DNA from 4 places in the Bradyrhizobium sp. DN3 genome. Region 2 is predicted to be linked to each of the others. Evidence: predicted binding sites of a transcription regulator. Region 2 holds the regulator's gene; each other region holds the start of a gene.

Region 1 (5,874 bases), on a different contig from region 2:
ACCGTGTCATCACGGAACTACCGATCGAGAAGCAGCGCATGTTGGAGAAGCTGAACAGTTCCGACGAGGACCTGATCGGCAAGACGGCCCTGCTCGTCGACGACGACGCCCGGAACATCTTCGCGCTGTCGAGCGTGCTGGAACGGCGCGGCATGAAGGTGCTGACGGCCACGACCGGCAGCGAGGCGGTCGCGCTGGTCGAATCCAATCCGGAAATCGCCATCGTGCTGATGGACATCATGATGCCGCAGATGGATGGCTATCAGACCATGGGTGTGATCCGCGAGAACCCGGGCTTCGCGCGGCTACCGATCATCGCGCTGACCGCCAAGGCGATGAAGGGCGACCGTGAAAAATGCCTGGAAGCCGGCGCGTCCGACTACCTCGCCAAACCCGTCAACACCGATCAATTGCTGCTTGCGATCCGCATGTGGCTGCACCGCTGAGTTGGATCCGCGAATGGACCAAGAGAAGGTCAACATCCTGCTCGTCGACGACCAGCCAGCCAAGCTGCTGGCCTATGAGGTGATCCTGAAGGATCTCGGCGAGAACCTCGTGATCGCCTCGTCTGGACGCGAGGCGCTGGAGGTTCTGCTCAAGACCGAGATCGCGGTCATCCTGGTCGACGTCTGCATGCCCGAGCTCGACGGCTTCGAGCTCGCCGCGATGATCCGCGAGCATCCGCGCTTCCAGAAGACCGCAATGATCTTCATCTCGGCCATTCAGGTGAGCGATATCGACCGGTTGCGCGGCTACGAGATGGGCGCGGTCGACTACGTTCCGGTGCCCGTCGTGCCGGAGGTGCTGCGCGCCAAGATCAAGGTGTTCTCCGAGCTCTATCGCAAGACCCGCGAGCTCGAACGACTGAACCAGGAGCTCGAGGACCGCGTCCGCGCACGCACCGCCGAGCTGGAAAATTCCACCGCCAAGCTTCGCGAAAGCGAGCAGCGGCGCAGCATGGCGATCGCCGCCGGCAAGATGGGCTCCTGGGATTGGGACTGGATCACCGGCGACTGGATGTGGGACGAGGGGCAATATCGCATCTTTGGGGTCAGCCCAGAGAGCTTCGAGGTCAACCCGGCCAACGTTCAGGCGCTGTTGCATACCGACGACGTCGATCAGTTGCGCAAGGCGATCGCCGAGTTCAACAAGGGCGCACGCGCCTACGAAACGGAATTCCGCATTGTGCGGCCCGACGGTGATGTGCGCTGGTGCGTCGGCACCGCGGCGGCAACGGTTGACGAGAGTGGTCGCGTGGTTCGTGTCAGCGGCGTCACCGTCGACATCACCGAACGCAAGCGTGCCGAGGAGCGGCAGAATCTCCTCGCGCGGGAAGTCGATCATCGCGCCAAGAATGCGCTGGCGCTGGCGCAATCGATCGTGCGCCTCACCCGCGCCGACGAGGTCAAGGCCTATGTCAATGCCGTCGAGGGGCGCATCAATGCGCTCGCGCGCGTCCACACCATCCTGTCGCTGTCGAGCTGGCAGGGCGCCGAACTCTCCAAGCTGATCGACGAGGAGCTTGCGCCCTATTCGCTAGGCGGCCAGATCAAGCTTGCCGGGCCCGAGGTTCAGTTGCTGCCGGCGACCGCCCAGACGCTGGCGCTGGCGCTGCACGAGCTCTTCACCAATTCGGCCAAGTATGGCGCACTGTCGACGCGATCCGGTCGGCTCATGATCGGTTGGCAGACCGAGGACGACCGCCTCACACTGACCTGGGAGGAATCCGGCGGCCCGCTGGTCAGGACGCCGAAATCCCGCGGCTTCGGCACGCGGAGTCTGCTTGCAAGCGTCGAGTCCCAGCTTGGCGGACAGGCGCAATTCGATTGGCGCGCCGAGGGCTTGTTGTGCCGCCTGCAGGTGCCGTTGACACGCAAGCCGGTGGCGACGACGGCACCCGGCAAATTCGATGCCGCCGCCGCGGCCGAATTGCAGCGCGCATCGGGTTAGAGCGTTTTCCAGCGAAGTGGTGACCGGTTCGCGTCAAGAAAACGCGTCAAGCCAAGAATCGAGAGCTATTGCTTCGATTCAATCAGAACGGAAAGCTCTAGCCGGACGCCGCGCTCGTCATGCGCTGCTCCGTCCGTGGATCGCGCGCGACGCGTCCTTCGAGCCAAGCCTCCGTTCGAGCGAGATCACGTAGCGCCTTCGCACAGCGGCGAGCCGCGCTTCGTTCGGCACCGCGCGGGAGCTTGCGCGCCTTGCGCAGGATGTCCGCGGCCGCGTTGCGATAGGCCAACGAGCGGTACAGAAAGACTACCTTGCCCATATCGATATTCCCGTGTTGATGGCGCTCATCTTCGCAAGCCGGGCATGAACGTCGGATGAAGCTGGCGATGACAATTCCTTCATCCTGATGGAACCAATGACGATCGCGCGCGTTTGCCTGCCAGATCGGGACATAGTTCCATGCGCGCGAAAAAGTCGTCGAACCTGATCTCTCCCACCGGCCTTATCAAGCTGATGACACATGCGATGATGGGGGCAGCCCTCGGCCTCGCCTTCAGCCTCGCACTCATTCTGACCAATCCAGCCGTCGCCAACCTGCTGAGCCATGGCGGAAGCCAAGCCGCTATTGTCTTCGCTCTCACGCTGGTGACGACCTTCGCGATCGGCGCGACGCTCACTGGCATCGTGTTCATCCTCGAAGAGAACAAGCAATCTTGAAGCGTGCGCGACGCGTGGAGAAGCTTTGTTGGGAACTCCTGCGAGGAACGGCCGTTGGCCGCCTGCGTCAATTTAACCCAGGGAGTTCCCCCATATGAAGACAGTCAAGTTCGTCCTCACCGCAATGTTGGCAACCGGCCTCGCCGCCGCACCGTTCGCCGTGCAGGCGAAGTCGCACAAGGCCAAACATGGATCCTCGATGTCGTCGTCGCAGACCACGGGCGCGAATACCAAGTCCTCCAAGGGTGCCGATCCCTCCGGTCAGGGCGGCTCTGGCCCCGGCTCCGACCAGGGCGGCACGATGACGAACAAGGGCGGCATGAGCAACACCAAGTGAGCTCTGCCCGGCAAGGTGAGAGTCCCGCGTTCAGCGCGGGGCTCTTCACTCGAGGACGACGACGATTCATCCTGTCCCCGTCGCGCTCCAAAGCGCGATGAGATTTGGATGAATCGTCATTGCGCTTTAGGTTATTTTTTTGAGCATGATCTTATCGGAAGACCGCTGCACATTTTGCGCAAACGCGGCTCTTCGGGTCCGGATCATGCTCTAGCGCCACATGGTCGGCACGCTGACCAGCGCATCGCGACCGGCCTGCTTCAACTCGTCCAGGGAATAGCGATCGGCGCGCAAGGCCTCGCGCAGTTTCGCGGCAATGCGGCGGCGTGTCACCACGTCGGATGAGGGAACGTTGACGCAGACCTCGTCCAGCACCGCCCGCAGCAAGGCGGCCAGTTCGGCGTCCGACGGCATCGACAATCTCCAGCATGTCGCTTGCGCGCACGCCTTAGCTGCGTCGGATGTCAGTGATGTTAAGACAGCTTGCCGCGGAATTCGTCTTAACGAGATGCTCGAGCTGCGCCCGCTTGCGCGCGATCAGGAGTTGGGCCGCAGCGTCGTCGAGGCCCTCGCGCTGCAATTGCCGGATGGCGGAGCCCAGTTCGAGAATCTCGGCGCGCAATTTCAGGATCCGGTAGTTGTCCGGGTCTTCCTCCACCGCGCGGCCCCCAATGTCTCAGCGGCGGGCCAACACGCGCGCCGGCTTGTCGACATTCTTCACGGAGCGAAGACGCATCCGGTCGCGGACGTCGGGCAGGACATCGCCGCCCCCGGCCGACTTCCATTCGTCGATGAGCAGGTTGATCTTCCGGCGCAGATTGATCTGCGCCAGAGCTTGTTCGGTGCAGTCGCAATCGCCGTTGACGAGAGCGCGCACAGACGCCTCGACATCGGCCATTTCCAGCCTCAAGGCGCTGATTTTACGCCGAATTTCATTAATTCTGTTGTCCATGGCTTGTTAGAACAAAATAAGAACATATAGTCAAGCCAGATTTCAAGGACGGAGGAGCGACATGCAGGTCCAGGCCAAATACGACGCCAGGGTTTTCCTTGGCGAGCAGATGACACGGGCGCAGGGATTGAGGTTGAAGCGGCTGAGCGAAGAGGCCTATCAGCCGGCGCAATATGCGCGAGATCTGTCCTCTGCCGAGGCTGCGCGGCGCATTCAGGTGCTGGAGGCGGAAATCGAGTTGGCGAATTCGTTCTGAGCTGCCTTCACCGCCCGGAACATTGCAGGCCTGCTGTCGGAACCATGCCAGTGTCGAATGGTTCTCCCTCCGCCAAGGGAGAACAGGCATGGCACGCAAGGCAAAGAAGCGCCGCTACTCACGCAGCTCCGGCAGCGATGTCGAAAGCGAGATGCGGCGTTACAAGAAAGGTACCGCGAAGAGCGGACGTGGCGGTCGCGGCGGACGCGTGAAGAGCCGCAAGCAGGCTATCGCGATCGGGCTGTCGAAGGCCCGCAAGAAGGGCAAGAAGGTCCCGAAGAAGGCCTCCAAGCGGAAGACGTCCAAGAAGAAGACGTCCAGGAAATCTTCCAAGAAATCTTCCAAGAAATCGTCGAAGCGCAAATCCAGCAAGCGGTCGCGCTGACCTCAGTCAGATCATGCTGCCCGGCATGAAGCAGCGGATCGAAATCCCGAACGCAGTTTTCACCGGCCACACCATGGTGCGGCCGGCGCGGTTCGGCTCGGTGATCACGGCTTCATCTGGCACCTCGACCCATTGCCCGTCCAGCCGAACGCGGTAATGCCCGTTGTGCGATTCCCAATCGGGATCGGAGACGGCAAAGCCGTCCGCATCCGAGCAGCACGGACCGAGGTGGCTGCGCAGACTGTCGAACCATGGCTTCAGGGGCGAGTTCGCATAGCGGCCATCGTCGCGCCCGAGGGCGTTTCCAGCCGGCAGCACGAACCACGCCACGAGCAGCGTACTCATCAGCGAGAGCTTCAATCGATCCATGTCGGCACCGATCAATGTGAACCAGCGGCCAGTTCCACAAAGCGGCCGGAGGTTCGAAGGTTCCACGCTCGCGAGCCCACTCCGCGGCTGCGTTGCCGCCGAGCAGATGCCCGACCAGAAAGTGTGATGGCCGAACACGGCTTTTTCGGACGAACCGGGTCACCCTCCCTGCCGTTAACGAGAATGTTATCGGGTGACTTGTGGGTGCGAATGCGAAAGGCGGCCCGAGGGCCGCCTTTTTGAATTGTACCGATCGAGGTTCGCCTTACGCGAGTGGCACCGCGACGAACCGGGTGGCATCCGCGCTTCTGACCTGCAACAGCACGCTGCGCTTGCCGGACGATTTGGCCTGCGCCAGCTCCGAGCGCACGTCGCCGACATTGCTGACAGCCTTGCCGCCGACATTGAGGATGACGTCACCGGTCTTGATGCCGCGCTGCGCGGCCGGCCCTTCCGGATCAACCTCGGTGACGACGACACCCTTCTGGCCGGCGCCCTGCACATCGCCGGCCGGAGCCAGACCGAGCCCGAGGCGCGGCGTGCCGGCGCCCGGCTGCACCTTGCCGTCATAAGCCTTGCCCTGAGCCTGCCGTTCGTTCGGCAGTTCGCCGAGCGCCAGCGTCACCGTCTTGCTCTCGCCGTTGTGGAAGACGTCGAGCTTGACTGAGCTGCCGGGCGCCAGGGTGGCGATGGTGCGGGCGAGATCGCGGGAATCCTTGACTGCCGTGCCGTTGACGGCGGTGATGACGTCGCCCGCCTCGATGCCGGCCTTCGCCGCCGGGCTGTCGGGTTGCGGATTGTCGACGATCGCGCCGCGCGCCTGCTTCAGTCCGAGGCTGTCGGCAATATCCGACGTCACCGGCTGCACCTGCACGCCGAGCCAGCCGCGGGTGACCGCGCCCTTGTCC
Region 2 (5,874 bases):
TCGCCCTGTGGGGCGGCCGCGAGATCGCGATGCTGTTCCTGGCCTCGCTGATCGCGGGGCTTGCGACCACGCCCTACGCCGCCTTCCACTTCCACCGCGTCACGCCGTACGGCGTGCTCGCCAATCTTGGCGCGATGCCGGTGGTTTCGGCGCTGGTGATGCCGGCGGGCCTGCTGGGATTGCTCGCGGCTCCCTTCGGGCTCGACGGCGTGTTCTGGTGGCTAATGGGGATCGGGATCGACTGGATGGTCGCGGTATCGCGCTGGGTGGCGGCACTCCCGGGCGCAGTCGGCCGCATCCCCGCCTTCGGCATCGCGCCGCTGATCGCGGCAAGCCTCGGGATCATCGTGATGGGCCTGTTGCGCACACCCTTGCGCTGGTCTGGTGCGCTGATGTTGTTGGCTTCCATTGCCTGGGGGCTGTCGGTGCGGCAGCCCGACATCCTGATTGCCGGAGACGGCGCGAGCGTCGCGGTGCGGGGCAGGGACGGGCACTTGCATGTGATCCGGGCGAGCAAGGACGGCTTTCTGCTTAGGGAGTGGTTAGCTGCCGACGCCGATCCGCGCGACGCCGGGAGTAGCTCGCTGGCCGATGGCGTGTCGTGTGACGAGGCGGGCTGCGTGACGCCGCTCGCCGACGGGAGGCTGGTTGCGCTTTCTTTGCGCAGCGACGCGCTGGCTGATGATTGCAGCCGCGCCGCGCTGGTGGTGACGCGGCGGCCCGCGCCGCCGGATTGTGCGGCGATGGTGGTCGATCGGCAGCGTCTCACCAGCCAAGGCGCGCTGGCGTTGACGCAGCGTGGTGACGGTTTTGCAGTTCAAGCTGTGAGAGCGAGAGGCTCAAGCCGCCTTTGGCTCCCGGCCGGCGCCGGCGAGGGTGATTTCGACGGGAGCCTCGCGCCGAAGGCGGCTACGGCCCGCAACCGGGACGCGACTCCGGCGGAGACCGACTTGCAGGCCGACGATTAAGGCCAGACGATTAAGAACAAATGCGAGGAGTTGGTCCGGGTCCAACCGGACTTCCGCAGAACATAAATCATACCATCTCGCCGGCCTCGGCCGGCGATGGCATTTTCAATCCTGGCCCGACCTGGTGGCCAGGGACGGCTCAGCCGATCGGCAGACGCGTGATCGTCGGCCGGCTGTCGGCATCGATCTGCGGCTTGTGCTCGCGCTCGCCGACCGGCTGCGTCACCGGCAGTTGCAGCACGGTTGCGCGCTGGCCTTCGACGAGCTGCGTCACCAGCACGTATTTGCCGTCGGGGAATTCGATCGCGTCATGATGGCGATCGGGAACGTGCGGATCGATCTTGCCGAACTTGCCGACGCGGGAGTTGATCGTGCGCGTCCAGATCCAACGATTGTCGTAACGGACGTTGTCGGCGAAGGCGAGCTCCGTTCCCGGCAGCAGGCAGACGGCCACGGTCGGGTCGGCCGCGGAAGCAAAACCGCGCGTCGAGGTGCCGCGGAACGTTGTCGACACGATCGTCTCGCCGACTTCGGCGGGGCGCGATGCAACGGCATGCAGACTGTAGTCACACATCGGGTGCTCCTATTCGAAGATAGCAACCCGCGCCTCTTTCGGAGGCGCAAGCCTCTATCAGAGTGGAAGCACGTAACGTTCTGCTTGGTTGTGGGCGAATCTGCGGCTGGCGTCAGCAGGATGCGATCACATTATCTTTCCCGAATCCGATAGGAACAAAGTTCGCTTTAGTGCATTTAGCGGATGCGAGCGTCAGCGGCCTGCGGGCGCCGACCATCCGGGATATGGCCAACTCGGCTGTGGCTGTCGCGCGACGGCATTTCGGGCGCTACGGAATTGCTCGGTCGTTGTTGCGTGCGCCGACTTGCGGGGATGGTGCTGCGATTGTGCTGCGAATGCTTGCGCTGCCGATGCAGCGATCAGCATACTGGCGAACGCGCTCAAAACGATCCTGCGCATCGTTGTCTCCTCGATCTCTTGAGCCGCAAAGCGATGAGTGCTTCGGGCAGCATGTCGAGGACATAGCGCTGGGAGAGGGGCCAGATAATCTGCCCAAGATCAGAAAGACTATCCAGCTGGAGCGGACAATCCGTCCGCTCCAATCGAAATCATTGGTATCGAACGACCGCTGGGTCGTCTCAGTACTTGCGGTACAGTCCGATCAGCTTGCCCTGAATCTTCACCCGGTTCGGCGGCAGGATGCGCACCTCGTAGGCCGCGTTGGCGGGTTCGAGCGCGATCGAGGCGCCGCGGCGGCGGAAGCGCTTGAGCGTCGCTTCCTCGTCGTCGATCAGCGCCACCACGATGTCGCCTGTATCGGCGCTCTCGTTGCGCTGGATCAGCGCCATGTCGCCGTCGAGGATGCCGGCCTCGACCATCGAATCGCCGCGCACTTCGAGCGCATAGTGTTCGCCCGAGCCGAGCATGTCGGGCGGCACGCTGATGGTGTGACTGCGGGTCTGCAACGCTTCGATCGGCGTACCGGCTGCGATGCGACCCATCACGGGCACCGCAACGGGACGCTCGCCCTCGTCGGCGGGCGGACTGGAGCTCGCGCGCACCTTGCCGAGATTGCCCTCGATGACGCTTGGCGTGAAGCCGCGGCGGTTGCCGGCGGCGGCCTGGAGCTCAGGCAGCTTGATCACCTCGATGGCGCGAGCGCGGTTGGGCAGGCGGCGGATGAAGCCGCGCTCCTCGAGCGCGGTGATCAGGCGATGGATGCCCGATTTCGAGCGCAGGTCGAGCGCATCCTTCATCTCGTCGAAGGAGGGCGGCACGCCGCTTTCCTTCAGACGCTCGCTGATGAACCGCAGAAGCTCGTATTGTTTGCGCGTTAACATCTCGACCAAAGTCCCCCGGTTGATGTCGTTCGATTCCGAGACGCTGAATTGGAGCGGCGAACCGCTACATCCTCGAAACAAATCATGAACGGACACTATATGTTCGATATGTGTTCCGCAACTGCTTAATTTTGCGTGAACACGGCAAAGTTCGCGGAACACGTGTGGTGGTGCGCTCAGACGGGCAGGCGCAACACCTCGCAAGGCGAGCCGGCTCCGGCCTTCGGCGCGAACGGTGCGCGCACGAGAAGTGCCTGTGCCGCAGCGAGATTCGCAAGCAGCGAGGAATCCTGGTGATTGACGGGAATGGCCACCAGCGTGCCGTCGTCGCGCTGTTCCAGACGTGCGCGAAGATAATCCGCGCGCATATCGTTTGCGCCCACATCGCGGCCGAGCACTGCGCGCTCATGGCGGTGATGAATCACGGATCGGCCCGACAAGGCGCGAATCAGCGGCACCATGAACAGGAAGGCGCACACATAGGACGACACGGGATTACCCGGCAGGCCGATCACGCGCATCGCACCGAGCCGCCCATGCATCATTGGCTTGCCCGGGCGCATCGCAATCTTCCAGAACGCCATCGAGACACCTTCGTCCCTCAGCGCCTGCTGGACCAGATCGTGGTCGCCGACCGATGCACCGCCGGTCGTGACCAGGATGTCGGCGCCGCTCTCGCGGGCGCGGCGGATGCCGGCGGTGGTGGCCTCCAGCGTGTCGGCGGCAATGCCGAGGTCGATGGTGTCGGCCCCCTCGCTGCGGGCGAGCGCGTGCAGGGCATAGCCGTTGGAATAGACGATCTGGCCGCGGCCGGGCGTGGTGCCCGGCATCACCAGTTCGTCGCCGGTGGCGAGGATCGCGACCTTCGGGCGGCGGCAGATGGCAAGCTGGGGGTGGTTCATGGCGGCGGCGAGCGCGAGGTCGCGCTCGGTGAGGCGGGTTCCCTTGCGCAGGAGCACGGCGCCTTCGGAGAAGTCGACGCCTGCGGGGCGGATGTGCCGACCGGGAATCGCGGCTTCCTTGATCGTGATGCGCTTGCCGTCCGCGACCGTATCCTCCTGGATCACGACCGCGTCGGCACCGTTGGGAACGACGCCGCCCGTGAAGATCCGCACGGCTTCGCCGGCGCCGACCGTTCCCACGAACGGACGACCCGCCGCCACCTCGCCAATCACCGTCAGCTGGGAATCGATTGCCCCCGCGCCGGCCGCGCGCACGGCATAACCGTCCATCGCGGACATTGCTTCCGGCGGCTGCGTGCGCAGCGCCGCCACGTCGCGGGCGAGCACACGGTGGAAGGCCGCGTCGAGAGCGACCATTTCCTCGGCCAGAGGCTCCGCGCCGGCAAGCACGGCGGCAAGCGCATCGGAAACCGGCATGAGAGCCACGGCGAAAACTCCTGCTCGCGGACGAATTAGCAGGAAGCCTTCTAGCCGAGCGCGAGCGCAGAGGCAAAAGAGCGGCCGAGAGCGACGATCATCCCGACGACGCATTCGCAGGCAACGAAGGCGACGTCAGGCCCGGCGCGACATGATCTCCAGGACGAGGCAGATTGGTACCAGAGTGGCCATGGCTAGGACGAGAATGACCAGAGCCACGGCCAGCATCGATCAACTCTGCGTCTGTTCGCCCGAACTGACGCCAGGCGTCACGTCCGGAGCTTTGGGGCCCTGATCCTTATCCGGCAGCGGATCGGCCTGTGATTTCAGGTCGGCGGCCTTGCTGATGAGCTTGGCGGAGAGGCGCGAATCCGAGGTGGTTCTGGCGAATTCGAGCAGCAGAGAAGCTTGCTTTGTGAGGTAGGCTTTGCCCAGCACGAGAATAGTCCGATGTAGAAGTCCCAACGGATTCATAGAGTCCGGAGGAAGTATTTCTGTTCCCGGAACTTTGTACAAAAATGCACAGAGTGATTTGGTTCCGCATCCCAAGCGGATTTGGTCCCGGGAGCCCGACCGGGTCCGGCCGTCGGCAGTCAAATTCCCAATGCTCGCAAGGCGTTGCCGACATCGTCGGGCGAGGTGACATGCACCGCCGTCAATCCGCGCGCCCGCGCCCCTTCGACGTTCTCGGCAAGGTCGTCGAAGAACACGATTCGGCTGGCCGGCACGCCGATCGCCCTCACGACATGGTCGAACGCCTCCGCATCCGGTTTGCGCAGGCCGATGCTGGACGACAAATAGAGCTCGCGGAAATGCCCGAGCACGTCCGCATATTCCTTCGAGAAATAGTCGACATGCGGCCGGTTGGTGTTGGAGAAGACATAGAGCGGCATCTGCTTGGCAGCGCGCGGCAAGAGCTCGGCGATATCGGGCATCTCGCCGGCGAAGATCGCGTTCCATCCCTCCAGAAACTGCGCATCGGAAATGCCGATCCCGAGCGATGAACGCAGCGATTGGAAATAGTCCTCGTCGCTGATCTTGCCGACCTCGTGCAGCCGGTAGGCCTCGTCACGCACATAGCGCGCGACGATGGCCTCGGGCTGGCAGCCGGCATGTCCCGCCCAGCAGGCGATCGCCTTGGAGAAGTCGATGTCGAGCACCACGCGTCCGAGATCGAACAGGAGCGCATCGGCGCTGCCGGGAGAGAGCGAGGTCATCGTGTCCTTTCACTTCAGTATCGATAGGGGTCGTGGTCGAACAGCGGGAACGCGCTGAACACGCTCGGCGCATTCGTTGCGGTCGCCTGATGCAGGCAGGACTTGTCGACCTCGGCGAACGAGGTGGCACCCAAGAGGCCGAGGCAGCGCAGCACTTCATCCTCCAGCAGTTCCAGCATTCGCATCACGCCGGCTTCGCCGGCCGCCGCCAGCGCCCAGCATTGCAGCCGGCCAATGCCGACGATGTCGGCGCCCGCCGCGATCGCCTTGACGATGTCGGTGCCGCGGCAGAAGCCGCCATCGACCATGATCTTGGCGCGACCCTTCACGGCCTCGACGATTTCAGGCAGCACATGCATGGCGCCGCGGCCGTGATCGAGCTGACGGCCGCCATGGTTGGAGACGTAGATCCACTCGACACCATGATCGATCGCGATCTGTGCGTCCTCGGCGGTG
Region 3 (5,874 bases), on a different contig from region 2:
GCCGAATCGCGATCGGCAAATTCGCTCGCCTGGTCCGCGCAGCCGGAATAACGGCCGTTCCGGATTCGAAAGAAGTAGAGCGGCATGGCTGGCACCGATCAACGCGTGACGGCCCAACCCCAAGGCCACGGGCGCGCAGTGCAATCCCAAACCCCGGTCAGATCAATTCCGGGCGGCTACGGGATATACCCTGCGGGGCGCCGCGCCGGCCGCTGATCTCACCCAGACCGGCCGGTTCAGGCCGTCTTGCTCAGGCCGTCTTGCGCTCGATGGCCTTCAGTTCTCGGTCGATGCGCAACTGCACCCGCCGGATCGCCAAGAGGTCGATCTTCGTCTCAGTTCTGCCGGTCTTGATTTGGTCGCCGATTCGGAACTGCCACTGCCAGATTCCGGGAACTGCCGTCTTGGCGACGGTGAACTCGACGCCCCTGTGATTCATGGTCACCTCCCACGATTCACCTTCCATGCCCGTAACATGTTGGGCGTCATCATATGCCCGCGACAAGTGAAATCTGTCGATAAGTCGCGGACCGTTGACGGAAACCGCGAGGGCGCGCACTCCGAAGCAAACGAGGTCGGATTCGGCGCCGCTTGCGCGCCGCCCCGGAACTCTGTTCATGGTCGGAGAACCACGGAGCAATCCGCGCGCGACGGCATGGGCCTTGCTTGGCCCGATGACGGCAAGCAACCATGGGCGCCTCATGCTCGGCATTCCCCGCCGCTATTCTCATTTCGTCTTCGGCATCATCCAGTCCGGGCTGACCTCACTGATCGCGGCAGGCATCGCCAGCCTTCCCGCAGGCAGCGCGAGGGTCTTCCTCGGGCACTGGATGGTGTCGTGGCTGATCGCTTGGGCCGCGATGCTGCCGATCGTGCTGCTGGCTGCGCCCGCGATCCGCGCCGTCTCGCTGCGGCTGACGCGGGAGGAGCGGGAGCTGCGAACCAGCAAGCAGCCATGAAAAAACCCCGCCTGGGGAGAGCCAAGCGGGGCAAAGAGTTGTTGGAGGCTGAGGTGCTGGGCTGCAACACCATAGCCAAGAGACCCTAACTGGTTCGACTTACGTCAGCCTGACAGGGGGCCAAAGCGGAGCGGGGGCCGGCGTCACGTTCGTCGCGCCGCTTTCGTCCATGCCCGCAAACAGAAAACCCCGCTCGCGGGGAGCGGGGTCGTCGGCTGGGTATGGAGACCCGGTGTTGGTCCACCGGACACGTCGAGACTAGGCGATCAGGCTTACACGCGCCTGACGGTGTCTGTGCTAGTCGCGATCGCGCGGGCCGCAGACTGGCCTCGCGCCCGTCCCAATTTCGACATCCGTCCGCACAACTGGCGACACACGGGTCGGCAAGATTCCACACCGTCCGGCGCAGCCATGGGGGAAACGTGGCGCGGCGGCAACGGGGTGGCATCATGGATAACGTAGAGCGGTCTTTCGCCGCCGCGACGGCGGCTGGCTTCGTCGTGCTGGTGATCGGCCTCGTCCTGCTGGCGTTGCTGTAGCAAGGCGTCAGCGCAGGTATGGGGGAGGCGGTCGGGGTCCGCGCCGGCGCGCTTCGCCGATGGTGAATGGGCACCAATCTTTCAAAAAGGTGGAAAACAACCCCATGCACAGTAGGCTGTGGGGTGATTTCGTCTTTCCATCAATGGCTTACTGGAAGTATTTAGATACCATAATCGTGCGGGATGCTAAGCCAAGCGCATCCCGGAGCGCGATGCTGGATTCCCGCGAGGTCAACAGCGGCCGCTCGCGGCGGTCAGGTTCTGCAACGTGTGCCCAGGCGCTGCCGCTCGCCGTCGTGGGCTTTAGTGAACCTTGATCTCGCCGAGAGGCAACCGCAGCTCGGCGGCGCGCTCGTCACGGTCCTTCTTGCGAAACTCGTTCTCCTTGCGCTCGAACTTGATCATCTCCTCCTGCGCGGCCTCCAGGAGGTGGTTGCGCCTGATGGCGCCGTGGTGTGTGTCTTCAGTCATGACAGGGGTCCCCAGAGTTGCGGTCCCATCCCGAAGAAGGCCACAGACCGCGAAAAGGTTCGGTGCCTCAGGATTAAGGATTTATGACGGCGCCAAGGCCCGTGCGTCTTTGATGCGCGTCAGCTTCGGACGAAGATCCCATTAGCGCAAAGTGTGCGATTTTTCCTCGCGACAAACGCCGAACGCGTTTGCGCGGAGATCATGCTCAAACAATAGACTAAAGCGCGATGACGATTCTTCGTCATCGCGCTTTAGTGGCAGGGCTTACCAAGCATCTGCGCGTGCCGGCTGTGGCAGCCGTCGTGCAATTGCGATTTCTTCGTAATTTTTGCACCGACTTTCGGAGCGCCCGATGAGATCGGAGTGTTCGATGTCTGCGCTTGCGTCGAGGCCGAGCCGACGAAGATGGCCAGCGCTACAACGATCTTGAGAACCGATTTCATCACGCCTCCTGGATTCAAGGGTACGAAAGATAACGCTACATATATTAGCGTTACATAGTGTAGCGCTCAAGCGCAAGAGATCCAGCGAAACGCAAATTAGGACAGTGCTACGAACAGTAGTTGCCCGGAATCCACTTGGCATCTGGACACCGGTACGGTGCCTCCCGCCGGGGCTGGATTTCATCCCGAAACGAGATTGCAACCGGCAAAGGGGTCGCTGAAGGGCGGCCCCTTTTCGATTCAGGCACGAGCAGGGGATTGGGACAGCCGCAAAGAACATATTGCGAACCTGGAACAAATAGGGTACATTACTTTTATCGCCGGCACGCCCTCTCAATCGTTTGTCCCCCTAGCGAATCCTCGCCATAAGGAGCACGACCCAATGTCCGCCACTGCCCTGCGTATCGTCGAAGGATCTTCCATGGACAAGAGTAAAGCCCTGGCTGCCGCGCTCTCTCAGATCGAGCGCCAGTTCGGCAAGGGATCGGTGATGAAGCTCGGCAAGAGCGACCGCTCCATGGACATCGAGGCGGTGTCCTCGGGCTCGCTCGGGCTCGATATCGCGCTCGGCATCGGCGGCCTGCCCAAGGGACGCATTGTCGAGATCTACGGGCCGGAATCGTCGGGCAAGACCACGCTGGCGCTGCATACGGTGGCGGAAGCGCAGAAGAAGGGCGGCATCTGCGCCTTCATCGATGCCGAGCACGCGCTCGACCCGGTCTATGCCCGCAAGCTCGGCGTCAACATCGACGAGTTGCTGATCTCGCAGCCCGACACCGGCGAGCAGGCGCTGGAAATCTGCGACACCTTGGTGCGCTCCGGCGCGGTCGACGTGCTGGTGGTCGATTCGGTTGCGGCGCTGGTGCCGAAGGCCGAGCTCGAGGGCGAGATGGGCGATGCGCTGCCAGGTCTGCAAGCCCGCCTGATGAGCCAGGCGCTGCGCAAGCTCACGGCCTCGATCAACAAGTCCAACACCATGGTGATCTTCATCAACCAGATCCGCATGAAGATCGGTGTGATGTACGGCTCGCCCGAGACCACGACCGGCGGCAACGCGCTGAAATTCTACGCCTCCGTCCGCCTCGACATCCGCCGCATCGGCGCGATCAAAGAGCGCGACGAGGTCGTCGGCAACACCACGCGCGTGAAGGTGGTGAAGAACAAGCTGGCGCCGCCCTTCAAGCAGGTCGAGTTCGATATCATGTATGGCGAGGGCGTCTCCAAGATGGGCGAGATCCTCGATCTCGGCGTCAAGGCCGGCATCGTCGAGAAGTCCGGCGCCTGGTTCTCCTATGACAGCCAGCGCCTCGGCCAGGGCCGCGAGAACTCGAAAGCTTTCCTGAAGGCCAACCCCGACATCACCGCCAAGATCGAGACCTCGATCCGCCAGAACTCCGGCCTGATCGCCGAGCAGATTCTCGCCGGCACACCGGAGCGCGACGCCGACGGCGAGGAGCCGGCGGAGTAAGCCTTAAAGCAGTAGAGTTTTCGCGAGGAGCGGGCGCTGAGGACGTTGAGTTGCCGACGTCTTCGGTGCCCGTTTCGTTTGGTGTTGCGTTGATCAGGTGGTGCGATGAAGCGGCTGATCCTGACCAGTTCGTCCGGCTTCGGTCTCGGGAAATCGGAGCTGGCCGACATCGTCGTAATGTTCGCTTTTCGCTTTCAGTGGGGACCCTTGCCTTCACCCGAAATGCTTGCCGCCTATTTTGCGGCGCGTTCGGAGGCTCTTCCGCGAGGTGACCACTGGTCAGATTGGGGCATCCATTGGCCTCACGCCGTCAGGGACCAAAAAGATCTGTCCTTTGTCGATCTTTGCGAACTGTACGACGTGATCGAACTCTGGTTCGACCCGAGTCCGGTAGATCAGCTGCAGCTGATTTGGTTGCTGGATTACCTCAGCTCTCATGCCTGGCCGGCGCGAAAGCTCAAACTGCGCTTGGTGACGGATGATCTGATCATGATGAGGGGCGAAGAATTGGGAAAGTCCGCATCGCATATTCCAGCCTTCGCGGTCACCTCAAGGGAGTTTGAAACTGCCAGAATGACATGGCAGGCCTATCGTGCACCGACGCCGGAGCCATGCATCGATCTTCTTCACAGCGATCTGAGCGCTTTGTTGATGCTGCGGCCGGCTTTGCTCAATCTGGTGGCAGAACTGCCGTCACCTTCGACAGGGCTTGGTGCGACGGAGATGCGATTTCTGGAGCTTCTTTCCAGAGGATTTGCGAACCCGAATGGGTTGTTTCACCTGCGCTCGCATCGGCGCACGTTCGTGTTCGGAGAATTTGAGTTGGGCTCGTTGCTTGAGGGGCTCGCGCTCGGCCCGAGGCCAGCAGTGGCCGGTTTGGGCGACGAACTGCGCACAATCGACCTTAAGAATTTGAGGGCTCGGCATGAAGTCTATCTACGCAGCCGCCTTTCGCTGACCGAGTTCGGTAAAGCTGTCCTGGCCCATCAGGAAGATTTTAGCCGATACAATCCGATTGATCGCTGGTGGGGCGGCACGCATCTGACCAACGATCGGCTGTGGCGCTACGGCCCTGGCTTGGCGAAGCCGTGAGGCTGCGAGCATGACGCGGCTCATCGTGACAACAGACTCGTCCGCTGCCGGCGCTCTGCTACGCGCGGATCTTGCCGATCTCGTCATCGCGATCGAGCGTCGGCTCATCTGGGGGCCGCTGCCATCCGAGGAGGAATTGGGTGCTTTCTTTGCGCCGCGCACGACGCAGCCTTGCGGTCTTCATTGGTTGGACGACACGCCGTCCTGGCGTCTCGAAGGGTCGGGAGTGAAAGACCGTGGACTGATCGAACTGCTATCGGAATGCGACTCGGCCGAATTGTGGATGGGGCCAGAGCCGAATGCGCAATTGATTCTGCTCTGGCTGCTCGACCATTGCGGCAATGAAAGAGCGGCGGTTTCCAAACTCGTGATGCGTCAGCTGGACATTGCCGTTGGTTGTGTCGATCTGGAGCGGCTTGCCAAGCTGAACCCGCCGATTGTTGAGCTCACGCCTGATCACCTTGAACTGGCAGCTCGTGCGTGGCGGGCTTATCGTGCGCCGACGCCGCAGGACTGGTTCGGCCTTCTCAAAACGGATTTGAGTTTGCTTCCGCAGCTTGAGTGGGGCGCCGTTGACCTGCTCGAAGAGCTTCCGAGCGTTGCCACTGGTCTCGGAGCCACTGAGATGCGGATTCTTGAGTTGATCGCACCAGGCAACGTGCAGCCCTTCGATGTCTTCCCAGGCCATCAGAAGCCCAACGAGCGTCGCATATTCGACTACTGGGAAGTGGGCGCGCTGCTTGATGGGCTCGCGCGATGTCCAGTGCCGGCTGTGTCCGGGCTGGACGAGGGGCCATTCTCGCTCGACATGCATGACGATGCTCTCCGTCACGCACGATACAAGCAATCCCGCTTGTCGCTTACAGATCTGGGGAAGGCGGTGCTGGCAGGCGAGGATTTCC
Region 4 (5,874 bases), on a different contig from region 2:
AGCGCCTCGCCGCGCTTGCGGGCGGCTTCGATGAAAATCGAGAGATTCTTGCGCGCCTGCTGCTGGCCGACGAAGTCGGACAGCGATTGTGGGCGCAGCGCGGTGTCGCCGACATCGTCGCTGCGGCGCTCGGGCGAGAGCATGCGGTTGGCCTTGGGGTCGCTCACTCAGCGAACTCCATCAGATCGTAGGGTGGGCAAAGGCGCCCTTCGCGCCGTGCCCACCATGTTTCCAATCGCTCCAAAGGTGGTGGGCACGCTGCGCTTTGCCCACCCTACGAGACTAACCATTGACGCGCTCACTTCGCGAGTTCCTTCAGGCCGAGGCGAATGAGCTGCGCCGTCTCAGCGCCTTCACCGGCACTGCGCGACGCGGACGCAATGGCCGCAGCCGCCTGCGGCTGGCCGTAGCCGAGATTGATCAGCGCCGAGATCGCATCCGCCACCGGGCGCGGCGCGCGCTGGTCGTCGACGGCGCCCGCGAGATGCACGACGTGCGGATCGACATTGGCGAAGGCCGGCGCCTTGTCCTTCAATTCGGTGACGATGCGCTCGGCGACCTTGGGGCCAACGCCCGGCGTGCGCGCCACCACAGCCTTGTCGCGCAGCGCAATGGCATTGGCGAGATCGGCTGGCGCCAGCGTGCCGAGCACAGCCAGCGCGACCTTGGCGCCGACGCCCTGCACGGTCTGGAGCAGGCGAAACCATTCGCGCTCCTGGTCGGTGCGGAAGCCGAACAATTTGATCTGGTCCTCGCGGACATAGGTCTCGATCGACAGCACGGCCGCTTCGCCCGGCGACGGCAGATGCTGCAGCGTGCGCGACGAGCAATGCACCTGATAGCCAACGCCGCCGACGTCGAGGATGACGAAATCCTCGCCGTAGGAATCGATCAGGCCCTTGAGCTTGCCGATCATATCCCCACCACCTTCAGCCTGAGCGCGGTGCTCTGGCGGTGATGGGCGTGGGTGATGGCGATGGCGAGTGCGTCGGCGGCGTCTGCCGACGGCGGCTCGGCTTTGGGCAGCAAAATCTTGAGCATCATCGCGATCTGTTGCTTGTCGGCGTGACCGGCGCCGACCACCGTCTTCTTGACCTGGTTCGGCGCATATTCGGCGACACTGATGCCGAACATCGCCGGCGCCAGCATGGCAACGCCGCGTGCCTGGCCGAGTTTTAGCGTCGCGACGCCGTCCTTATTCACAAAAGTCTGCTCGACCGCGGCCTCCATCGGCTTGTGATCGGACAGAACGGCCGCGAGCCCCTGATGAATCGCGAGCAGACGGTTCGACAGCGGCAAATCGTCCGCCGGTTCCACCGAACCGCAGGCGACATAGATCAAGCGATTGCCCTCAGCCTCGATCACGCCCCAGCCGGTGCGGCGCAGGCCGGGGTCGATGCCGATGATGCGAACGGGGCCACGAATCGGAAGCGCAGTCATGGGCCAGTGATAGCGGCTGGCCGGACTGAGGGAAACAGAAACAGAACGGAAGTAACAGGGGAAGTGGGGAGCCGGTCAGTGAGGCGGGAGTTGTGCGCCACAATACACGCCGTCATACCCCGCGAAAGCGGGGTATCCAGTACGCCGCGGCTTCTCCGCATCTCGCCGGCGTCTCTGGAATACTGGATCGCCCGCCTGCGCGGGCGATGACAGCGGAGGAAAAGGCTAGAAGGACGGCCTACCCGCCCATCTTCGCCATCAGCGCGTCCGACACCTCGAAATTGGCGTAGACGTTCTGGACGTCGTCGTGCTCGTTCAGCAGGTCCATCAGCTTCAAGAGCTTCTCGCCGGTCTCATCGTCGACCGCGACCGTGTTCTGCGGCTTCCAGATCAGCGCTGCCTTGCGCGGCTCGCCGAACTTGGCTTCCAGCGCCTTGGCGACGTCGCGGTAGCCTTCGGTCGAGGCGTAGATCTCGTGGCCGCTCTCGCTCGAGATCACGTCGTCGGCGCCGGCCTCGATCGCGGCGTCCAGCACGGCGTCGTCGGAGGCGACGCTGCGGTCGTATTCGATGATGCCGGTGCGGTCGAACATGAAGGAGACCGAGCCGGTTTCGCCGAGATTGCCGCCGGACTTGGTGAAGAAGGAGCGGATGTCGGAAGCGGCCCGGTTGCGGTTGTCAGTCAGCGCCTCGACGATGACGGCGACGCCACCGGGGCCGTAGCCCTCGTAGCGGATTTCGTCATAGTTCTCGCCATCGCTGCCGAGCGCCTTCTTGATGGCGCGCTCGATATTGTCCTTCGGCATGTTCTCCTGGCGCGCGGCGATCACGGCGGCGCGCAGGCGCGGGTTCATGGCGGGATCAGGGGTGCCGAGCTTGGCCGCGACGGTGATTTCCCGCGCCAGCTTGCCGAACAGCTTCGACTTCTGGGCATCCTGCCGCCCCTTGCGGTGCATGATGTTCTTGAATTGGGAATGTCCGGCCATGCGTGGTCTCTTGAATGGTCTTTGGAATCGTTCGCCGATGGGGTGGGAAGCGCGGCGTTATAGGCCGCCAACCCGCCGGAATCAAAGGGCTCTGGTACTTTAAGGTAGCACTGTAGAGGTAGCCACCGTAATGGTCCGTGCCTAGAGGTCGGGCATCGTTAACCCTGATTTCATTTCGGCCTGCGAAAATAGCGTCCGCCCGTTCCCCGACAAGAGAGACGTGATGGCGTTCGGACTATTTCGGAAGCGTCTGCCGGAGATGGCTGCGCCCGCGGCAGCCCCGCAGGCTGCGCAGCCGGTGGCCAATTTCGAGCCTGCCCCCGCCACGGACGGCGATTCCGCCAGGGAGATCCTGGAATTGCTGGAACTCGAGCTGGGCGCCATGATCCGCCAGCTCGAGCGCGCCGCCAATTCGGTGGCCGGCGGCGCCGAGGCGACCGCCGCAACCCTTGCCGCCATTCGCGACCGCACCGACGCCCTGACCGGCCGCACCAACGCGGCGCAATCGACCGCCTCCACCTTCGCCCATGCCGCCGACAAGTTCACGCAGTCCGCGCTGGGAATCGGGGCGCAGGTCCGCGAGGCCGGCAAGCTCGCCGACGAGGCCAGCGCCGCGGCGCAGGAAGCCCGCGCCAACGTCGATCGCTTGCGCGAATCCTCCGCCGCCATCGGCAATGTCGTCAATCTGATCGCGCAGATCGCGCGGCAGACGACGCTGCTCGCGCTCAACTCGACCATCGAAGCCGCCCGTGCCGGCGCTGCGGGAAAAGGCTTCGCGGTCGTCGCCACCGAGGTCAAGGCCCTCGCGGTGCAGACCCAGAGCGCGACCGAAGAGATCACCCGGAAGATCGACGCGCTCCAGCGCGACGCCGCCGGCTCCGCGGATGCGGTGCATCGCATCTCGCAGGCGATCGAGGCGATCCGCCCGGTGTTCGCGACCGTCAACGGCGCGGTCGCCGAGCAGAACGCCACCACCGGCGAAGTCTCCGGCAATGCGACAAGCGCGTCGGAATTCATCGTCTCGGTCGGCGAGAGCGCGGCCGAGATCGATGCCGCGACCAAGGCGGCCGAGACCCACGGCGAGAATGTCGCCAGCGCCGGACGCGCCGTCACCACTTTCGCGCAGAAGCTGAAATCGCGCTGCGCCGTGCTGCTCCGCCAGAGCGAGCACGACGACCGCCGCAAGACCGAGCGCTTGCCCTGCCATCTCAAGTTCGAAACCGCGCGCGGCGTGATGCCGGTCTATGAAATCGCGATGGAGGGCGTGCTGATCGGCGGCGCAGACGCAGGCCGGCTTGCGCCGCAAGCGCTGATCGAAGGCATCCTCGAACACGTCGGCGCCTGCCGCCTGCGCGTGGTCGAGCAATCCAAGGCCGGAGCCCGCGCGCAATTCGTCAATCCCAATACCGAGCTCCGCGAGAAGATCGAAGACAGGCTGTGGTCGATCCATGAGGAGAACACGGAGTTCGTCACCCGCGCCATGGAAGCCGGCAACGCGCTGACCAGGATATTCGAGCAGGCGGTCGCGCGCGGCGAGGTCAGCATCGACGACCTCTTCGACACCGATTATGTGGAAATTGCCGCGACCAATCCGCAGCAATATCGCACGAAGTATCTCGACTGGGCCGACCGGGCGCTGCCTCCGTTCCAGGAAGCCTTTCTGGCGAAGGAGCCGCGCATGGCGTTCTGCGCCATGGTCGACCGCAACGGCTTCCTGCCGGTACACAACAAGATCTATTCGCATCCGCAGCGGCCGGGCGATGTCACCTGGAACACGGCCAACAGCCGCAACCGGCGGATATTCAACGATCCGGCCGGATTGGCCGCGGCACGCAACCTGCGCTCGTACCTGGTCCAAAGCTATGCACGCGACATGGGCAACGGGAACACGGTCATGATGCGGGAGATCGATGTCCCGATCCGCGTGCAGGGCCGGCACTGGGGTGGATTCCGCACTGCTTACAAGCTCTAGAGCATGATCGGAAAAGTTGTGCAGCGGTCTTTCTACAAGACCATGCCTCCAACCAAAGAATTAAGGCGAATTGGCCCTCGTGCACGCTCAGGCAAGACGGCGGCGGCGAATCATCCCTTAAAGTCATCGTTGGAATGGGAATGCCGCCGTGAGCCGGCGAACGGCTCTGACTGGAGGATTCATCGAACATGTCCGTCGCACAAGTTGCAGTCATGGACACCGGCTCCAACCGGACGCTGGCCGAACGACTGATCGACCAGCTCGCCGATCGCATTGGCGGCCTCGGCGTGGAGCTCGCCGACATCGCCGGTAACGTCCAGGAAGTCGCAAACCGCGTCGCGAACCAGTCGGAACGGTTCCACCACCTCCAGAAGACGGCCGAGACGATGGTCTCGGCCAATCACGACATCGCCAATGCATCGCAGGCGGTGCAGACGACCACGTCCGCGGCGGTCGGCGAGATCGTGCAGTCGCGCAGCGCAGTCGACACCGCGGTCAGCCACATTTCCGAGCTCGTCGCCGCGGTGGAGCGCATCGAAGCGCGCTTGAGCGCCGTCGGCTCGGCGCTGGCGCAGGTGGCAAAGGTATCAGGCTCGATCGAGGCGATTGCGAAACAGACCAATCTGCTTGCGCTGAACGCCACGATCGAAGCGGCGCGCGCCGGCAATGCCGGCCGCGGCTTCGCCGTGGTCGCCAGCGAAGTGAAGAACCTCGCGGAAGCCACCCGCCAGGCCACGCATCAGATCTCCGACACCGTGCGCGATCTCGACGGCCAGATCGAGGGCCTGATCAGCGAGAGCAGCGACGCCTCGCAGCGCGCGAAGACCGCAGGCGAAGGTGCCCAGCAGATCTCCGGCATCATCTCACGCGTCCAGCAGGGCTTTGCCTCCGTGGAAGCGGAGATCGACAGCGTCACACGCGCGGCGACCTCCAATCTCGGACATTGCGACACCGTCATCAGCGAGCTCAACGAACTCGCCAAGGGCGTCGATCTGTCCTCGCGCGATCTCAAGAACGCCGACGAGCGGGTCGCAAAGCTGCTCGACACGTCCGAAGGCCTGATCGCGCTGATCGCCGACAGCGGGGTGGAGACGTCGGATGCGCCGCTGATCCGCGTCGTCGTCGACACCGCCAAGCGAATCTCCGCCGAGTTCGAAGCCGCGATCGATCGCGGCGATATCACGCTCGACCAGCTCATGGACGAGACGTACCGCGAAATCCCCGGCACGGATCCGAAACAATACCTCACCAAATACGTCGAGTTCACCGACCGCGTGCTGCCCGCGATCCAGGACCCGATTCAGAAATCCGATCCCCGCATCGTGTTCTGCGTCGCCTGGGCCAAGGGCGGCTATCTGCCGACCCATAATCCGAACTACCGTCTGCCGCAGGGCAAGGACCCGGTCTGGAACAACGCCAATTGCCGCAATCGCCGCCTGTTCACCGATCGCGCGGTGAAGAAGGTCGCGGCCAACAC

Evidence for each region. Region 2 encodes LexA, which represses DNA repair genes until DNA is damaged. Its sites were predicted from a motif close to TGTTCNNNNTGTGTTCNG; they were not measured.
Region 1: a site for LexA is predicted at 3,964-3,981, ahead of AAE027_RS02750 (DUF3072 domain-containing protein). Genes of this name have one in related genera too.
Region 3: a site for LexA is predicted at 2,703-2,720, ahead of recA (recombinase RecA). Genes of this name have one in related genera too.
Region 4: a site for LexA is predicted at 1,471-1,488, ahead of ruvC (crossover junction endodeoxyribonuclease RuvC). Genes of this name have one in related genera too.

What each region holds. Positions count from the first base shown of each region.
Region 1 is NZ_JAULLN010000001.1:598,105-603,978, forward strand. Features, by position in the region: gene AAE027_RS02710 (HAMP domain-containing protein) at 1-446, shown strand, start outside; gene AAE027_RS02715 (HWE histidine kinase domain-containing protein) at 460-1,950, shown strand; gene AAE027_RS02720 (hypothetical protein) at 2,048-2,269, opposite strand; gene AAE027_RS02725 (hypothetical protein) at 2,410-2,667, shown strand; gene AAE027_RS02730 (hypothetical protein) at 2,762-3,004, shown strand; gene AAE027_RS02735 (hypothetical protein) at 3,215-3,418, opposite strand; gene AAE027_RS02740 (hypothetical protein) at 3,453-3,662, opposite strand; gene AAE027_RS02745 (hypothetical protein) at 3,681-3,902, opposite strand; gene AAE027_RS02750 (DUF3072 domain-containing protein) at 4,018-4,212, shown strand; gene AAE027_RS02755 (DUF6496 domain-containing protein) at 4,301-4,597, shown strand; gene AAE027_RS02760 (hypothetical protein) at 4,604-4,966, opposite strand; gene AAE027_RS02765 (Do family serine endopeptidase) at 5,232-5,874, opposite strand, start outside.
Region 2 is NZ_JAULLN010000030.1:50,173-56,046, reverse strand. Features, by position in the region: gene AAE027_RS32890 (ComEC/Rec2 family competence protein) at 1-968, shown strand, start outside; gene AAE027_RS32885 (hypothetical protein) at 1,108-1,542, opposite strand; gene lexA (transcriptional repressor LexA) at 2,121-2,822, opposite strand; gene AAE027_RS32875 (molybdopterin molybdotransferase MoeA) at 2,999-4,210, opposite strand; gene AAE027_RS32870 (hypothetical protein) at 4,433-4,639, opposite strand; gene AAE027_RS32865 (HAD family hydrolase) at 4,795-5,418, opposite strand; gene AAE027_RS32860 (alpha-hydroxy acid oxidase) at 5,433-5,874, opposite strand, start outside.
Region 3 is NZ_JAULLN010000017.1:67,186-73,059, forward strand. Features, by position in the region: gene AAE027_RS24115 (DUF6894 family protein) at 1-86, opposite strand, end outside; gene AAE027_RS24120 (hypothetical protein) at 251-439, opposite strand; gene AAE027_RS24125 (DUF2798 domain-containing protein) at 702-959, shown strand; gene AAE027_RS24130 (hypothetical protein) at 1,802-1,969, opposite strand; gene AAE027_RS24135 (hypothetical protein) at 2,221-2,412, opposite strand; gene recA (recombinase RecA) at 2,795-3,880, shown strand; gene AAE027_RS24145 (hypothetical protein) at 3,986-4,972, shown strand; gene AAE027_RS24150 (hypothetical protein) at 4,983-5,874, shown strand, end outside.
Region 4 is NZ_JAULLN010000038.1:44,198-50,071, reverse strand. Features, by position in the region: gene ruvB (Holliday junction branch migration DNA helicase RuvB) at 1-143, opposite strand, end outside; gene ruvA (Holliday junction branch migration protein RuvA) at 299-916, opposite strand; gene ruvC (crossover junction endodeoxyribonuclease RuvC) at 913-1,440, opposite strand; gene AAE027_RS35510 (YebC/PmpR family DNA-binding transcriptional regulator) at 1,679-2,425, opposite strand; gene AAE027_RS35505 (methyl-accepting chemotaxis protein) at 2,649-4,397, shown strand; gene AAE027_RS35500 (methyl-accepting chemotaxis protein) at 4,586-5,874, shown strand, end outside.